DNA from 3 places in the Candidatus Contubernalis alkaliaceticus genome. Region 3 is predicted to be linked to each of the others. Evidence: riboswitches for the same ligand, from Rfam matches in the RefSeq annotation. Region 3 holds a riboswitch; each other region holds the start of a gene.

Region 1 (5,817 bases), 640 kb from region 3:
GGTACCCCCACAGACACCACATAAATCCTGCATAGATATTTGAAATTGTTTTTCTTCCCCAAAAAAGATTTCCTCCAGAGTGACCTCCAGTTCTGCCGTAACATCCATTCCCTTCCGGGGCCTGCGGGGCCTTTGAAAGCCGCCGGCCCTCTGGAAATCTCCGGCACCCCTGTCCCGGAAAGCCTGGCCAAACATAGCCTCAAAAAAATCACTGAAGCCGCTGCCGCCGGATTCTGAACCGAAGTCAAAGGAATGGGTGCTGCTTCTGTGTTCAGTATTCCACTGCTGTTGTTGGGCAGAGAAATCTTCCCCATGCTTCCAGTCGGCGCCAAAGCGATCATACAGCTTTCTTTTTTCTGGATCTTTCAAAACCTCATAGGCTTCGTTAATCAGCTTAAACTTTTCTTCCGCTTCTTTTTTCTTTTCCTTGGGCTGAAGATCGGGATGGCTTTCCCTGGCCAATTTTCTGTAGGCATTTCTAATTTCTTTTTCTGAGGCACTTCGTTCTATGCCTAATAATTTATAATAGTCTTGATATTTTACTCCCATGGTCTGCTACCCCTCAACATATATAGTAATTTCCGCAACTATTAAACTAAATGATTGTTCATTAATCTTTATAGTTACTTTATTCTAAATGAAATTATACTAAAATTACACAGTAAAAACAATGCTGTCTAGAGGGATTAAAACAACCTTTAGAGAAATTTAATAATTGTAAATATGATGAATTTAAAGAGAGAGAAGGAGATTGTAAATGGAAATAAAACCATTTATGGTTATGGAGGTTTTAGAAAAAGCCAAGCAGATGGAGGCCCGAGGAGAAAATATAATACACTTAGAAATTGGAGAACCTGACTTTAATACTCCGGAACCGGTGAAAGAAGCAGTCATTAAAGCTATTAAAGATGGGGATACCCAATACACTCACAGTCTGGGGAAATGGGATCTAAGGGAAGATATTGCTCATTATTATGATCAAAATTATGGAGTAAATATTTCTCCTGAACAGGTGATCATTACCTCTGGAGCTTCCCCGGCCATGCTCATAGCTTTTTCAACTTTACTGGTAGAGGGAGGGGAGATAGTGATATCTAATCCTCATTACGCCTGTTACCCTAATTTTATTCGTTTCTCCGGGGGCACTCCCCGGGAAGTTAGTGTGAAGGAAGAGGATGGGTTTAAGTATAGACCTGAAGAATTAATTAAACAGCTGACTCCTACTACCAAGGCAGTTTTGATTAATTCTCCCTGTAACCCCACGGGAAACGTTTTTTCACCGGAAGAACTGAAAAAAATAGCTGATATTGGATGCTGCATTATTTCTGATGAAGTATATCATGGATTGAATTATGAAAGCCGGGACCACAGCATCCTGGAATTTACAGACCGGGCTATTGTGATAAATAGTTTTTCAAAAAAATATGCCATGACCGGATGGCGCCTGGGTTACCTGATTGCTCCGCCGGAATACATCCGTTATATGCAGGTACTGCAGCAGAACATATTTATTAGCGTCACCTCCTTTGTGCAGGAGGCCGGCCGTGCTGCCTTAAAATATTGTCAAAAAGAAGTTGAAGAGATGACAAAGGTTTATAACCAAAGACGGCTTTATCTGTTGACTCGACTAAAGGCTATGGGAATTGCCGCTAAGGTGCCACCCACTGGTGCATTTTACGCACTGGCCAATATAAGTAAATACACTACTGATTCTTATACTTTTTCCTTTGAAATCCTAAAAAAGGCCAAGGTAGCCCTTACTCCTGGAATTGATTTTGGGTCAAATGGTGAGGGATACCTGCGTATTTCCTATGCCAACTCCCTGGAAAATATTGCTGAGGGGATGAACAGACTGGAAAATTATTTAAATGATCGTATACAAATATAAGTAAATTGTTGAGGGGAACCCTTGTGAATCTCTATCAGTGCTTTTTCTGTGTTCTAAATTCTAGCTAAAAAATTACCGTAAGCAGTCCTCCCATAATCTATTGGGATCTCGGGTTAGCTTAAATTAGACAAAAAGTAACGGACATGTTATAATGTGATAGAGTGTATATTATTTGTATTAAATACTATTTATTAACTTTATTCCTGAAAGTAAAGGGCAAACCTTCCGAAAGGTTGGGACGCAAAGTCAGGATCTAAGGTTCCTTATAAAGGAACTATGATTGCCTTGGCCGCCTATACAGGAATTTTTATGTATGAAAATAACCTGTAAACCCGGCCTGTCGGGTTTTTTATTTTACAAAAAATAAATTAGAAAGACCTTTCACCATTAAAAAATTAATCTTTGGAAAGGGGGATAATTTATGTTTTCAAAAAGTACATACAAGCTAAACGAAGTAAAATCAACACAGTCACAATTAGAGAAACAAAAAACAGTTAATACTCATAAAAAAAAGGAAATGGATCAGATTGCTAATCAGACGCTCCGACAAGTAATTGATACACTAGACGAGCATATCCAAATGGATAATATCAATGAGTTTCAAAAAAAGCAGTTTGATGAAAAAGTTCTTGAATCTCTGAATGAAATATTAATGGAAAACAGAATACCCCTATCCCAAGGAGAAAAACAGAAAGTAATTGAGTATGTTACAAATGAAATGTTCGGTTTTGGCCCCATAAATAATCTAATTAGTGATCCCAACGTTACAGAAATAATGGTTAACGGATCTGATAAAATTTACGTGGAAAAGGGTGGGAAGCTTCACAAAACCGACGTAAGTTTCCGGGATGATGACCATGTACTGCACATTATTAATAAAATAATTAACCCTCTGGGCAGAAGGATTGATGAGAGCAGTCCCGCCGTTGATGCCCGGCTGCCTGATGGTTCAAGGGTGAATGCAGTTATTTCACCCTTGTCAATAACAGGGCCTTCACTGACTATCCGAAAATTTTCTACAGATCCCTTTCAGACGGAAGATTTGATTAACTTCAATAGTATAACCAAGGATATGATTGATTTTCTTGAAGCCTGTGTTAGGACAAGGTTGAACATTATTGTATCCGGGGGAACTGGCAGTGGCAAAACTACTACGCTGAATGTCCTTTCCAGCTTTATTCCTGAGGGGGAAAGAATAGTAACCATTGAAGATACGGCAGAACTTCAGCTTCGACAGGAACACGTCATTACTTTGGAAAGCAGGTCTGCTAATATTGAGGGAAAAGGAGAGTATTCCATTAGAGAACTGGTCCGTAACTGTTTGCGAATGAGACCAGATCGTATCGTAGTGGGAGAAGTTCGGGGAGGAGAGACACTGGACATGCTTCAGGCCATGAATACCGGTCATGATGGTTCAATTTCCACACTCCATGCCAACAGTCCTCGAGATGCAATAGTACGTTTGGAAACTATGGTACTAATGGCGGGAATGGAATTACCTCTTTGTGCCATAAGGGAACAGATAGCTTCATCTGTTAATATTATTGTTCAACAGGCTCGTATGTCTGATGGAACCAGGAAAATTACAAAAATTACTGAGCTTATAGGTATGGAAGATGATAATATTAAAACCCAGGATATTTTTGTCTATGAGCAAAAAGGAACAGATCCGGAAGGTATGGTTCAAGGGAAACACAAACCTACAGGTATCGTTCCTCAATGTATGGAAAAAATTCTTCTACGGGGAGAAGATTTTTCTATAGAAAGAATACCTGAATGGAAACAGCAAAATAATGTCATTGAGTCTGAACCAGATTACCAGGCATTCCATGAGCCAGAAAAAAATTCATCAGGAGAATCTGGTAAAGTGGTCCGGCCGGATATTTTTGCTTTAGAAGAACTGGAAGTTCCACTAACATCAACTGGTTCTACCTGCTTTTCTCAGGTGAACGAAACACAACCAACAGGGTTTTACAGAGATCGAGAGAGAAACCTCTGCAGCTTAATACCGGAAAATATGAGGGGTATTAATATATCGGTCAGCGGGTTAGAGCCAATAGCCAATTTCATTAGTTATGGCAGTAAAGTAGATATTCTAGTTGTTTATGCTGATGAAAGGGATAACAGAGGGCTTTCTGCTTCCACCATTGTTGAAAATGCATTGGTTCTGTCGGATCCATGGAAAACTGAAACCTTAGAGGGATCTCCCGGAAAACCTGAGGTTATATTTATTGCAGCAACCCCTGAACAGGCAGAAAAACTAGTATATGCCAGCGTGAAAGGAACTTTCTATATAACAGTAAGGACACATTAAAGCCTTTCCATGGAAATGGAGTGGCTTTTTTTAAGAGATACTAAAAGCCAGTTAGCCTTGACAATTTCATAGGAATTAAATAATTAGTTCCAGTTTCTATGGTGATGGAATAGTATACAAAGTATAATATTGGAATTTTATATATTTCAAACATATAATTATTTAAGTGTTAATGAAAGAAATAGTTAATTCAAGGAGGGAGTATAATGAAAGTTTTAGTTTTTGCTCCCCATCCAGATGATGATCTGATAGGCTGTGGAGGAAGTCTGGCTAAACATGTCAAGAGAGGCAGCCAAGTTACCGCAGTGTATATGACTTCTGGAGATGCTGGCAGCAAAAGATACTCAAAGGAAAAACTTGCCAAGATTCGAGAAAATGAGTCTAGAGAAGCAGCTAAATTAATCGGTATAAATAAACTAATCTATCTTAGAAATCAGGATGGCTTATTATGCTGTAATGAAAAAAATATATACAGTGTTACAAATATTATTAAAATTGAAAAACCCTGTGTGGTGTATGTTCCACATATTAATGATGGGCATAGAGATCATAAAAAAACTAATGAAATTGTTATTGAAGCTATAAAAAGAGCTGGCCTGCCAATTCTTTTTGAGTTTGACAGGCCACCATGGATGGTGAGAAAAGTCTTGTGTTATGAAACTTGGACGCCATTACCAGTCGTAACTTTTAAAGAAGATATATCAAATTATTTTGAATTAAAGGAAAAAGCATTAAAACTACATAAATCTCAAATCGAAAATATTAATCATCTAAAATCTATAAAAAAATTATACGAAAAAAATGATATTTTGGTCAGCAAAGAAAAGAAATGGGAATTATTTCAAGTATTAAAGGTAAATAAATAATTATATTTGATAAATCTCCTAAGACATGATTCTAATTTGCCGCAGGTTCTTCTATTTATATTAAACTATCAATGATTATTCTATGGTACTGTAGTATTTTAGCATTTCCAATAATAATCCTGGGTTTTGTGTTCACTTCTATTATCCATGGCCAAAACCTTTGGTCAAGACCGATATCAATACCTAATTCCCTTAAATTGCTATATTCTTTATTCAAGACCTTTGCTGTATGATCCCCAATGTGATAAAGCATTGATGTTAATTCTTTAATTTCCCTGAAATCAGCACCCGTCTTATTAATGACCTCTTTAAAAGGTAAAAGTGTTCCTCCCTGGCGGTAATTTGTTACTACTCTTTTGGGTGCAGCCAGTACAGCAGTAATACCGGTTATCTCCCAAGCATTATACGGTTTCTGTACCCATATCCTTAAATTAAAAGGTCTCTCATTAATTTGCAGGACATCAATTCCCTGCTGAATTAAGAATTTTTTACCGCCGGAAAGTACCTTAACAAAGTCGTTAACATTTGAAATTTCTTTCATTAATAATCTGTTGCAATTGTAGTGGACTATAAAATGTTCATTATATCTTTTAATCCCAGCTACTTTTAACCCTTTTCTTCCGCGGTCGGGTTTAACAAATATTAGGCAATAACTGTTTAACATCTCGATTAAATTACTTTTATTATATATTATTGTTTTTGGAATGAATTTACATAAATTATCGTCACTCTGCATAACCCTGGTTTTT
Region 2 (5,817 bases), 1.5 Mb from region 3:
TTCCTCACATCCCCCTATAACCTGGGGTATATATTCCGGATATCTTTCGTGAATCATGTGAATAACATCCCCGCCATCGTCCAATATAATGTTGGGCTCAGCTTTGATTAATTCCTCTAAAAAATGTAGATATTCATCCTCACTACAGCCGTACTTTGCAAATACAGCTACTCCCCTCCGGGCGATGGCCTGGGCTACATCGTCCTGGGTAGATAAAGGATTACTGCCGGCCAAAAAAACTTCTGCACCTCCAGACTGGAGGACTTCACAAAGACGGGCAGTCTTAGCCTCCAAATGGATACATACCGCAATTTTAATTCCTTTAAAGGGTTTTTCCCTCAAAAAACGTTCCTCAATCACCTGTAAAACCGGCATATGCTTACCTGCCCAATTAAGCTTTTGATCCCCTGTAGTTAACACCAGTTCCTTCATTGTTTACCTTCATCCTTGCATAATATATTTAGGTTTTTTAGGTTACCTATAAACCTTGTTATCCCTTTAGAGTTTTCCCAAACTTACCGTAAAAAGAGAGATATGGGCTTAATCATGTAATCTTCCCTATGAGATGTATCATATACCGCTATCTACCTTTAGCCATCTATCCTTTTACTATAATTAAAGAGTTTTGAATCATTACAATTATTTTATACCAATTGGTGATTTATGGCTATATTCTTCTGTGTATTATTTCTGTTTGGAAGTTGGATAGCAGACAATTTTAATAATTTGTTCAGAGATAATCAGGTATTCATAGAGGAAATATTTGAAAACTTGTAGAACAGTAATAAAGAAATCCATCATGTCTACAATCCTGACATTATCTATTCATAGTTTTTAACTTCTTCTTCCATAAGTATTAGCTGATAAATTCAAAAAGCCCTTATTTATGTTTATCAAAAAAAGGCCTGAAGAAGTACAAGAAGAGCGGCAAAAATAAAAAGGAGAAAGAAATGACCCCCAAAATTTTAGAAAGAAAAAATAAGTTTACTGCAAAAAGATGTTTTTGCTTTGCCTTGACTTTATGTCTCTTAGTTTTAGCCGGGACCTATATATTGGGCTGTAGGAGTCTTACGGAAATAGTATACATCGATTCTGACGGCATTCACGGCCCCCAGGACAAACGGGAAAAAATAGAGGGAGACCTGACCATCAAGGCAGCAGATGTAACCCTTAGGAATACAGATATTACCGGGAATCTCTACCTGTCGGCAAAAACAGCAGGAGAAAGTTTGATTCTGCAAAATGTTAACGTTTCCGGTGTTCTGGCCATTACAGGCAGCGTGAAAAATTTAGTATTAGAGGACTCTTTCATTGATAGGCTGTATCTCAACGCCCGGGAAGGAAGTACAAATATACAGGCTCGGGGCAGCACTTATGTTAAGGTAACCACCTTGGGAAGTGGGGCAACGCTTACAGAGGATAATCTAACTACAGAAACCGGCATAGGTTTCAGCAACTTAATAGCAGCTACCAGTGAAAAAATAGAAACAGCAGCTGATTGTAATAGTATTTCTATAAAAAATAAAAACGCAAACTTAATTGTTTCAAGGGGAATGATAATACTTTTAAAAATAGAGGAGCATACAGAAGGTGCCTTTGTTAGTCTCCTGGAGCAGGCTGCAGTAGAAAGGCTTATTATTAATTCCAAGGCTGAAATAACAGGAAATGGGACTGTTAATCTGGCTATCATTAATGTAAACGGAGTTACCCTGGAACATCCTCCTATAAGTCATCATCAAGCAGAGGGAGTCCAGGTTGCTATACCCATTCAGAAACCTGCTTCTCCTATTAATTTCAAGTCCAGTTATAACAGCACCGATGAAAACGTATATTTGAGCTGGGAAAGAGGCGGTGAAACATCACCCCGTTACTACCTTTTCCGTTCCCATGAACAAGGCAAAAAACGTTTAATAAAAATTCTTTCAGGCCTTGAGTATCTAGACGAACACAATTTTATTGCTGCCAGCACCTATACGTATACCCTTATCGTTTTTAACGGCAAGGGTGTCTATTCCTCCCCGGTTACCACCAGCGTCAATATTCCGGAACCTGAACCAGAGCCTGAACCGGAGCCGGAACCTGAACCAGAGCCGGAACCAAGGCCTGCCCCAAGGCCGGAGCCGCAACCGGAGCCGCAACCTGAACCACAACCGGAACCTGAGCCGGAGCCGGAACCACCAGGGCCGGAACCGGAACCTGAGCCGGAGCCGGAACCACCAGGGCCGGAACCACCGGGATCGGGGCCGGGATAAAAAAATCAATACCGCCAAAGAAGTCAGCAGCCCTACGGGCTGCTGACTTCTTAATTTAGGGAAGGCTCTGCTTTTTCTGTAAGCTTCGTGTCATCAGCCCAAAAATGTTTTTTAAAATTATTCTGAATTAATCACACCCATGCACTTTTGGGCAAAATCTATGTAATAATTTAAAATATCTTTTACTTTTTGATGTTCCTCAACACTCATGCCTCTTAAATCTGTGCTGCCAAAATGACTCATAAGCATCTTGTTTATTCTTCTTCCACTGTAACCAAAGCTCTGCAAAACTCCAATCAATTCCTCCACAGAAAGGTTATTATTATGGGCCAAAACAATCATCCTCCCCAACTCAAAGATCAAATTAAAATAAAAAGCCAGGCTCCAATATATTAATTTTTGGCAGCCTGGCAGTCATCCCCCGATTACTTCGAGGCTATAGACCCATAGCTTTGCGTCACCATCTTTCAATGGTTTTGCCCTTATCTATTTGTATTCATTTTCTTATAGATTATTATTCCATCTTAACAATAGATTTCCCTTTAAATACCTTTTAATTTTTTTATAAATATTGCAAAAAAAGTAAACCCCTTTACAGTTAAGGCGAATATTTAATTGTCAGGTCCTTTGCTTCCGTAGGGTCAATTAAATCAGCTCTTCGCAGGTAGTTGCGCATAAGAACATACCAGTATTCAGTGGAATTAGATACTTGAGTAAGTGGACCGGTAACAACTTGATTGTTTTTATCAAATCCTAAATAAATTTCTAAGTGCAGCATGGAAAGCCCATCGAGATTATTAGGAATAATACATCCAATTAAATCTCCCTGCTTAACAGCAGTCCCTATATTAACTTGAGGATTGATTTCACCATAACGAATAACGGTACCGTCAGTGTTTTTTACCTCCACCGCCTGGGTACCAGCATAAAAATTATAAATGTTGATAACTGTACCATCAGTCATAGCTATTACCTGTGTGCCCGGATCTGCTATAAAATCTATTCCGGCATGCGCGCTGTTTCCCCTGGGGGCGCCAAACTGCCTTCCCCCAATGGTAGGATCATGCCTCATGTCCCAACCATTTTTAAGAGGATGAATCCATGTGCTTTTTCTGCTTTCCCAGAAATGAGGATCTGTTCCCGGGCTCTCTTCTGCTGGAAGAGTAAAAGGCCTGTAGGCTCCGTAATAAGTTATTAAGCCACCGGCCATATCTATGGCATGTACAACAATTTCGTAATCTCCATTATCCAGGGGCTTAATGAAAGACGGAGAAACCTGATACGGATTAGAGGCGTTCAGTTCATTATAATTATTATCCCCAACTTTTCTGTACTGAAGGGCGTAGATTACATGGGTGCCCCCCTGGGGCACAGCGGTAACATGAACTGCATTGCCCTCAGCATGAATTTCCATGTTCAAACCTGTTAATAAATTAATGGCAGAATGGTCTGTATTCCCAAATACACAGTAACATCCTATGTAACCCTGTTCTGATACCCCATGAACTACAATTTCGTAAAGCTCTCCATCTCGGGCACCTCCCCAGGTAAAAATGGGTTCGGAGGAAAAGTCTCTTATGATAGTATAGTCCTCCCCGGTACCCATAATCCTCATGTCAAACCGGTAACTAAAATTGTTGGCCCCTGCTGAATCTGCTGTTAACTGTAATGTATTTGCATTGATTCGCTCCACTCCAAGGCTGACCTTCAGTTCCCCTGTTTGTGCAGTTACAGGCACCAGCGTCCACAGAATCATAACGATTAATACTGATGTTGTAATTTTCTTACTATAATCCTTTTTCATAGTAAATATTTACCTCTTCTCCTGGTCCCTATGACTTCGTTATGCTTTAAGGAGCAGCATGAATAAAGGGAGTGTAAGCTCCATAATAAATCAATGAGCCTTCAGCCACATCAATTCCATGAACCACAATCTCATATTCACCGTATTCCAGATCTCTTATAAAACTAGGGGAAGCCTGATAGGGATTAGATGAGTCCAAAATACTATAATCACCGCCCATTTCCCTAAATTGAAGGGCATAAATTAAATTGGTACCCCCCTGGGGCAAAGCGGTAATATGTACTTTATCCCCCACAGAATGAACCTGCATATTTATGCCCTGAAAAGTATCCCCCGGCAAAGGCACAGTGTTTCCAAAAACCACATAGCATCCGGAATAGGCCAGGCCGGATAACCCATGAACGACGATCTCATAAATAACACCGTCCTGAGCACCTTCCCAGGTAAAATTATTTTCTGTAGAGTAATCTCTTATCATCCTGTAACCACCACCGCTGTCCATTTCTCTTACATCAAAACGATAGAGAGTATTCCCTGCAGACGAGCCTGCGGTCAGCTGCAGCGTGGTGGCATTAACCCTATGGACACCCAGGGTGACATTAAATTCTGTAACAGTAACATCACAGGTAGACCAAATTTCAGAATTAGCTGCACTAACAGCTTTTATTACAGCTGTACCTTTGGATACCGCTGTTACCCGGCCCTGATTGTCTACTGTGGCTGCAGCCGGATTGCTGGAAGTCCATATTACTTCCTGGCTTGCTTCTGCCGGCTCAATATTGGCAATAAGGGTATCTGTTTCCCCCTCAACCAGGGTTAAAGCTGTTTTGTTAAGGCTTACTCCGGTTATCGGCACCAGGGACTCCAGGGCTTTCCTGGCGTTTATTCTCCCCCCGGTAGATACCTTTCCTTCTAAGGAAGAAATGGTGTCTACATTGTCCAATATAGTTTCCCTTATTTCCAGATTAGAAAGGTCAGGGTCTAAGGCTTTAATCAGGCCTGCCAGGCCTGAAACATGGGGAGCAGCCATAGATGTACCACTATAGTAAGCATATGCTTCTGAATATGAAGATATTGTATTGGTCGTAAGTATTTCCACATCATCAATGTATGCTCCCTCAAAATTATTACAACAGTCAGAAAGCAATATAAATGCAAGATAAACCTCAAATTCTCCACATGCATCACTCAAATCTACTTCAAAGGGATGGAATTCACCTCCGGTGGAGCCTGACCATGAGTCTAAGGTGTAAAAAACATGTCTGTCTAATGAATACCCAAATAATACGCCGTCATAATTTTCCTCTGTATTCAGCCAAAGGTTAAAAGTCATCTTTGCATGTAATGAGCTGCTGAGATCTATGGAATCATTTAATAACAACCAGGCAAATTCATCATCTTCATAGTCATCACCGGAATTATCGGCTGCACTGGAGGGGGCACTGGCAAAGCGTACTGTGGAAAGCCCCCAGGGCTTGTTTGCATAATTGCTGGTGTCCCAATTATCCAGGGTGGTCATATCATCAGAAAAAATAGTTATGCCCTGGCTGTAATCCGGCTCCCGTGTCACGGTACTGAAAGTCCTCACTCCCGGAGCTCCTACATGTACCGTATTTGAACCATAATTTGAAAAAGAGGCAAGTCCATCCTGATTGTCTGTGGCTGCAACTGAAATTATGTTAGGGCAATTGTAGCTGGTAGGGTAGTTAAAAATAATATCATTATTACTAACATCATTCCCAGCAGAACAGACTACCACAG
Region 3 (5,817 bases):
TGGATAGACTGGGAAGCCCTGCTTTGATAAATGGAGTGTTATCCATGCCCCGGCTGCTAAATAAATTGTAACGCCGGGGCTCTTTTGTTTAACTTATCTCACAGCACTATTTATAATGTTTATAGAAATATTTTTTTATATAGTAGTTAACATTTTCATAAAAATACCATATAATTAATACACTACTGCAAAATATGTAGAAAGGAGGCTTCTATGCGCAGAATTTCATTAGACTCAGCTCAGCCTGGAATGGTTTTGGGTAAAACTATTTCTGGTAGTGCAGGTCAGGTTTTACTGCATGCCAGGGTGAAGATTAAACCCCAGTACCTTACCTACTTGAAACGCCTGGGTGTAAATTATATTTATGTAGAGGACAGCAGAATGGATGATGTAGTATTATGTGATGTAATTAGCGAAGATACTCGCCGTGAAGCCTGTTCATTGATTAAGGACTGTATGAAAGAGGTAAAGAGTTCCAAAATTCAAAAAAAAGGGCTTAATGTTAAAGGTGAAAAAATACTTCAAACGGTTTCTAAAATTGTAGAGGAACTTCTAGACAATAAAGAAATGCTGGCTCAATTAATGGATATTCGGTGTAAAGATGACTATAAGTTTGCACATAGTGTCAATTGTTGTGTGCTGGCAACTCTTGTGGCAGTTAAAATGAAATACGACACTGCATCTTTAAAAAGCCTGGCTACAGGTGCCCTGCTTCACGATATAGGGTTAGCCGCTGTACCGGAAAATATTTTGCAAAAGCCCGGTGACTTGACAAATGATGAATACGAAACCATTAAAAATCATCCATTTTACGGTTATGAAATTTTTAAGAAAACCTCTTTTTTTTCTTCTGTGTCAGGGGCAATAATTTTACAACATCATGAACGGTATCAAGGAAAGGGTTACCCCCAGGGGCTTAGAGGTAAAAACATTAATCCCCTGGCCCAAATTTTGGCTGTTGCAGATGTTTATGATGCTCTCACTTCAGACAGGCCTTATCGAAAGGCTTTTCAGCCCCATCAGGCGGTAGAAATGCTTTTTTCCTGGGGGGGGGAACTCTTCGATTTAAATATATTAAATCACTTTCTTGCAAACATAGCTGCTTACCCTGTAGGTTTTCACGTATTCTTAAATAATGGGGAAAGCGGGTTGGTAATCGCTAATACTCCGGGCTTTACCTTGCGGCCCGTAGTCAGGATATTATATACAGGGGAGGATCTGGCATCTCATCCTGCTCCCTACGATATTGATTTGTCAAGAGTGTTAGATTTAACTATTGTCAAAGTAAAGGAATAAAGTCTACTGGAGGGGGAAGATGTATGGAAGCTGATCGGGATAAAGATAATAAATATATAGAGAAACTTACCCTTCAGGAAGAACGGGATTTCATTTCTGCTGTGAACGATACCATCAGCAGCCTGGTTATTGTTCTCAATAATTGGGGTAAGATCATTCGTTATAACCGTGCCTGTGAAAGTATTACCGGGCTTGCTTTTTCTGAGGCAAAAGAAAAGGATTACTGGGATGTTTTTTGTCTGCCGGAGGAAAGAGAACTCTACAAAGCCTTCTTTATGAGTTTGGAGCCGATAGATTACCCCTTTGAATCAGAGACACAGTTTATTGGAATAGATGGTTTAATCTATACAATACTTTGGACTTATAATGTTTTGTTGGAGCTGGACGGCACGATAAAATATTTTGTTATGACTGGAACTGATGTAACCAAATACAGGGAATCCAAGAAAGCACTACAGGAAATTGGAGAAAAGTACAGGGGATTAATCCATGCTTCACCGGTAGCTTTTATTTCCCTTAATTCTTTGCACATGGTGAAGAGCTGGAGCTCTGCGGCAGAACGGATTTTTGGTTGGTCGGAAAAAGAAGTGCTGGAAAAAGATGTTTCCCTTTTCATGTATGATATCCATAACAGTATTTATGATCAATGCAACAAAGTAATTGTAGAGAGAAAATCAATTAATGATTTTGAATTAAATTGTTTCAGGAAAGACGGTTCACCTATCTTTGTCAGCCTTTCCCTGGCGCCGTTGTATGACCTTACTGGAGAGGTAGACGGTATTTTGTTAGCTGCTGTTAACATTACTGAGCGTAAGCTGGCAGAAGATAAGATTCGTTACATAAGTTTTCATGACATTACTACGGGGCTTTATAATCGGGCATATATGGAGCAAGAAATGCAGAGGTTGGATACAGACCGTCAGCTGCCTATCAGTATAATAATGGGGGATTTAAACGGCCTTAAATTAGTAAATGATACCTATGGACACAGTGTAGGGGACGAGATGCTGATAAGTACTGCTGATATCCTCAGGAAATCCTGCCGCCAAGAAGATATAATAGCCCGCTGGGGGGGGGATGAATTTGTAGTCCTTCTGCCCCAAGTTACAAAGGAAGATGCTCTGGGAATATGTAAAAGAATTATATCTTATTGTGAAAAAACATTTGTTAAAACGGTGCCTCTATCTATAGCCTTAGGTATTGCTTGTAAGCAGATGGGGGAGAAGGATTGTCTTGCGGAGATTTTAAAACAGGCTGAAGACAATATGTATAAACATAAGCTGGCTGAAAGTAGAAGTGTCAGGAGTTCGGTGCTAAATGCTCTACTGAAAACCCTGGAAGAAAAGAGTTATGAGACAGAGGAACATGCCCGGCGTATGCAGGATATGGCTTTAAAAATTGGCAAAAAGTTTAATCTATCGGAAACAGAATTGGACAGGTTAACTCTTCTTATTTATCTGCATGATATAGGCAAAATTACTATTTCTGAGGAAATCCTAACGAAAAAGGACAGTTTAACCGAAGAAGAATGGACAGCTATTAAGAAGCACCCTGAAACAGGGTATCGAATAGCTCGTTCTACGGAAGAATTTGCCCATGTTGCAAAAGATATTATCTCCCATCATGAACGCTGGGATGGGCAGGGTTACCCTGAAGGATTAAGAAAGCAGCAGATTCCTTTATTGGCTCGGATCACAGCCATTGTTGATGCCTATGATGTAATGACCAACGGAAGACCTTATAAAAAACCTTTATCACAAATAGAAGCTGCGGCTGAAGTTAAAAGGTGTGCTGGAAGCCAGTTTGATCCGGAGTTGGTGGAGGTTTTTCTAGCGGTTTTAGAAGAGAACACTGTATTGGAAAAATGATTAAGATATATATGGAATAATTTATCTCTTTTTTTCAGGGTATAAGATCCCCACCTCTAAGCGTTAGCGTAGGTGGGGCTTTGTCATTTCTTCGACAAAAATTCTAAAATTACCACAAATTGTAACAAGGAAATAATGTTTAATTGTAGAATATAATCCATTAATATAACATTTTAGCAATCTAAACCAATTACATTAGTTTGGATTGCAGTTGAATGGGCAAAAAACAATAAAAATACTTATAATGGTTTTTTTATCTTAAATATTGACGTTTTTATAAAACTTGTTTATAAGGGCATGCGTTGTTGTTAGTAACAGCAAATAATATCTTTAGACATTTTTTTTTATATAATGACAAAATACAACAAGGAAATATTGTGTATTAATAGAATATATTATATTAGAATATTATGGCATAACAAATAATCTTTTAGACATGGTTTGAATTTGATTTGGAATGAGGGGGGATAGGCTTAACTGTTAAAATATAATATATAAGTTGAAAAAGGCAAACCTGGTGAAAACCAGGGACGCAAAACCAAGGGTCTAAAGCTTTTTATGCTGAAGACAGCCGGTTGCCAGCTTTTCCTAAAGATTATAGTTTCTTCTAATTATAATTTTTGCTTTTAGAAAACTGGCGCTGCCATGTTTTTTTATTTTTGCACTATTTTAAATTCATTGGAGGGGAAGTATCTTATGTTTAAAAAAATGAGCCTTAAAATTAAATTAATCTCTTTATTTTTATTGGTCGGGTTAGTACCGGTTATTGCAATCAGTGTAATTTCTTACAACAGCGCCAGTGCAAACATTCAGGAGGAAATTGAAGCAGCCAATTACATGTACGCCGGCCTGGTACAAGAACAGTTAGACACCTATTTTAACGATGTAAAAAATAACGCTGTGGTGCTGGCTGCCACCCGAGATGTATACCAGAGCATGAATATTTTAAGTGAAGTGGAATGGGACACCCAGGACCCCCGTTGGCTTGAAAGGGTAGAGATTTTAGATGATATAAGCAGCGCGGTTTTGGCAGAGATGGGTTATGCCTTGTTTTATTTAACAGACCCCACCGGAAGAGTGGTATATACCACCAACACCGATAACAATTTTTTGGGGGCTGATTTATCCGATCGGCAGTATGTTCAAGATGGCCTGGCCGGCCGTGTAGCCTGGTCTGACCTGTTTTATTCCAACGTCGCTCTAGATAACATTATGACCGCCGTATCTCCCGTCAGAAGCGATGGTCAATCGGGAAGCATAATTGGTACATTTAACATTTCTGTAAATGCTCAAGGAATTGACCAGTTAGTTCATAACGGACTTGAGAATCTGGGGTCAACAGCGGATGCTTACCTTGTGGATTCTAACGGTCTGCTGCACAGCAACCTCAGGCATGGGGAATTATCCCAGGGAGCCGTGCTGCAGCAGACTGTTACTACCTGGCCTGCACAGGTATTGTCAGCACCCATCAGTTCCGGAAGCCTGGATTTCAGTGCCCAAGGTGAATATGTAAACACCATGGGTAATGCAGTTTTGGGAACTGTAGAGGTTCTAGAACTAGGGGACATGCCCATGGGCCTAGTCGTAATGATTGACCAGGCGGAAGCCTTTGCCGGGGTTGATATATTACGTAACTTAATGGTAATGGTTGCTGTCATCTCTGCCTTAATGGTGGCTGTTTTAGGGTATTTCATAGCTCTCAGCATTGCCAATCCCATTCAAAAAATTACTAAGATTGCCAATCAAGTAGCCCAAGGGGACTTCACCGTGCAGACCGAAATGAACCGTAAAGACGAAATCGGTCAGCTGGCCAATGCCTTTAATACCATGAATTCAAATCTATCCCAGTTGATACGGCAGGCAGTCGAAACAGCACAGGGAGTAAAGGATTCCAGCGAGGGATTATCTTCTGCCGCTGAGTCCACCAGCGCAACCTTAGAGCAGGTGGCCGCTACCACAAACCAGTTCGCCGGCAACAGCCAGGAGCTCAGCACCGGTGCTCAGGAGATGGCTGACATATCTAGAGAGGTGTCAGAGAGCGCCGCAGAAGGTGCCGAAGCTATAAAAAATGCTGTAACTCAAATGAAGGATATTAATGACATGGTGGAGGGCCTGCGGAGTATTATCGAAGGCCTGGACAACCGTTCCTCAGAAATCGGAAATATAGTCAGCATGATTACCGCCGTAGCAGACCAGACCAACCTTTTGGCCTTGAATGCTGCCATAGAAGCCGCCCGGGCCGGAGAACAGGGCCGGGGTTTTGCGGTGGTAGCGGAAGAAGTTCGTAAGCTGGCAGAGCAGACAGGAAAAGCTGCCGTAGACATCACCGCATTAATCAAGGAAACCCAGGAGGAGACAGGCCGTGCGGTAGAAAGCATGGACAAAGGGGTAGAAAAAGTCCGGGAAGGTTCCGATGTCATCATGTCCAACAGTGAAACCTTCAACCAAATCGTGGGAGAAGTACAGAGAATCGTAGAAAAAATTACTGAAGTTACTGTGGCAGCGGAGCAGATTAGTTCCGGAAGCCAGGAGATTGCAGCCTCTACAGAGGAACAGTCCTCTTCCATGGAAGAGATTACTGCAACCGCAGAAGATTTACGGAATTCTGCCGATGAGCTTTATAAATCCATGGAACGTTTTAAATATGACCAGG

What was found. Region 3 has a riboswitch for cyclic di-GMP ahead of HUE98_RS05680 (methyl-accepting chemotaxis protein). Riboswitches for the same ligand answer to the same signal wherever they lie in the genome.
Region 1: it holds a riboswitch for cyclic di-GMP, as region 3 does, so the genes downstream of both, HUE98_RS09125 (CpaF family protein) here and HUE98_RS05680 (methyl-accepting chemotaxis protein) in region 3, are expected to answer to the same signal.
Region 2: it holds a riboswitch for cyclic di-GMP, as region 3 does, so the genes downstream of both, HUE98_RS16075 (hypothetical protein) here and HUE98_RS05680 (methyl-accepting chemotaxis protein) in region 3, are expected to answer to the same signal.

Annotation. Positions count from the first base shown of each region.
Region 1 is NZ_CP054699.1:1,828,514-1,834,330, reverse strand. Features, by position in the region: gene HUE98_RS09135 (DnaJ C-terminal domain-containing protein) at 1-549, opposite strand, end outside; gene HUE98_RS09130 (pyridoxal phosphate-dependent aminotransferase) at 758-1,888, shown strand; cyclic di-GMP riboswitch class I at 2,094-2,185, shown strand; partial or broken gene HUE98_RS09125 (CpaF family protein) at 2,310-3,635, shown strand; gene HUE98_RS18080 (RcpC/CpaB family pilus assembly protein) at 3,612-4,202, shown strand; gene HUE98_RS09115 (PIG-L deacetylase family protein) at 4,409-5,068, shown strand; gene HUE98_RS09110 (YheC/YheD family protein) at 5,124-5,817, opposite strand, start outside.
Region 2 is NZ_CP054699.1:3,259,799-3,265,615, forward strand. Features, by position in the region: gene HUE98_RS16065 (adenosylhomocysteinase) at 1-432, opposite strand, end outside; gene HUE98_RS16070 (hypothetical protein) at 951-2,252, shown strand; gene HUE98_RS16075 (hypothetical protein) at 2,370-2,585, opposite strand; cyclic di-GMP riboswitch class I at 2,651-2,743, opposite strand; gene HUE98_RS16080 (M23 family metallopeptidase) at 2,851-4,056, opposite strand; gene HUE98_RS16085 (S8 family serine peptidase) at 4,103-5,817, opposite strand, start outside.
Region 3 is NZ_CP054699.1:1,190,983-1,196,799, forward strand. Features, by position in the region: gene HUE98_RS05670 (HD-GYP domain-containing protein) at 214-1,296, shown strand; gene HUE98_RS05675 (sensor domain-containing diguanylate cyclase/phosphohydrolase) at 1,320-3,164, shown strand; cyclic di-GMP riboswitch class I at 3,662-3,747, shown strand; gene HUE98_RS05680 (methyl-accepting chemotaxis protein) at 3,861-5,817, shown strand, end outside.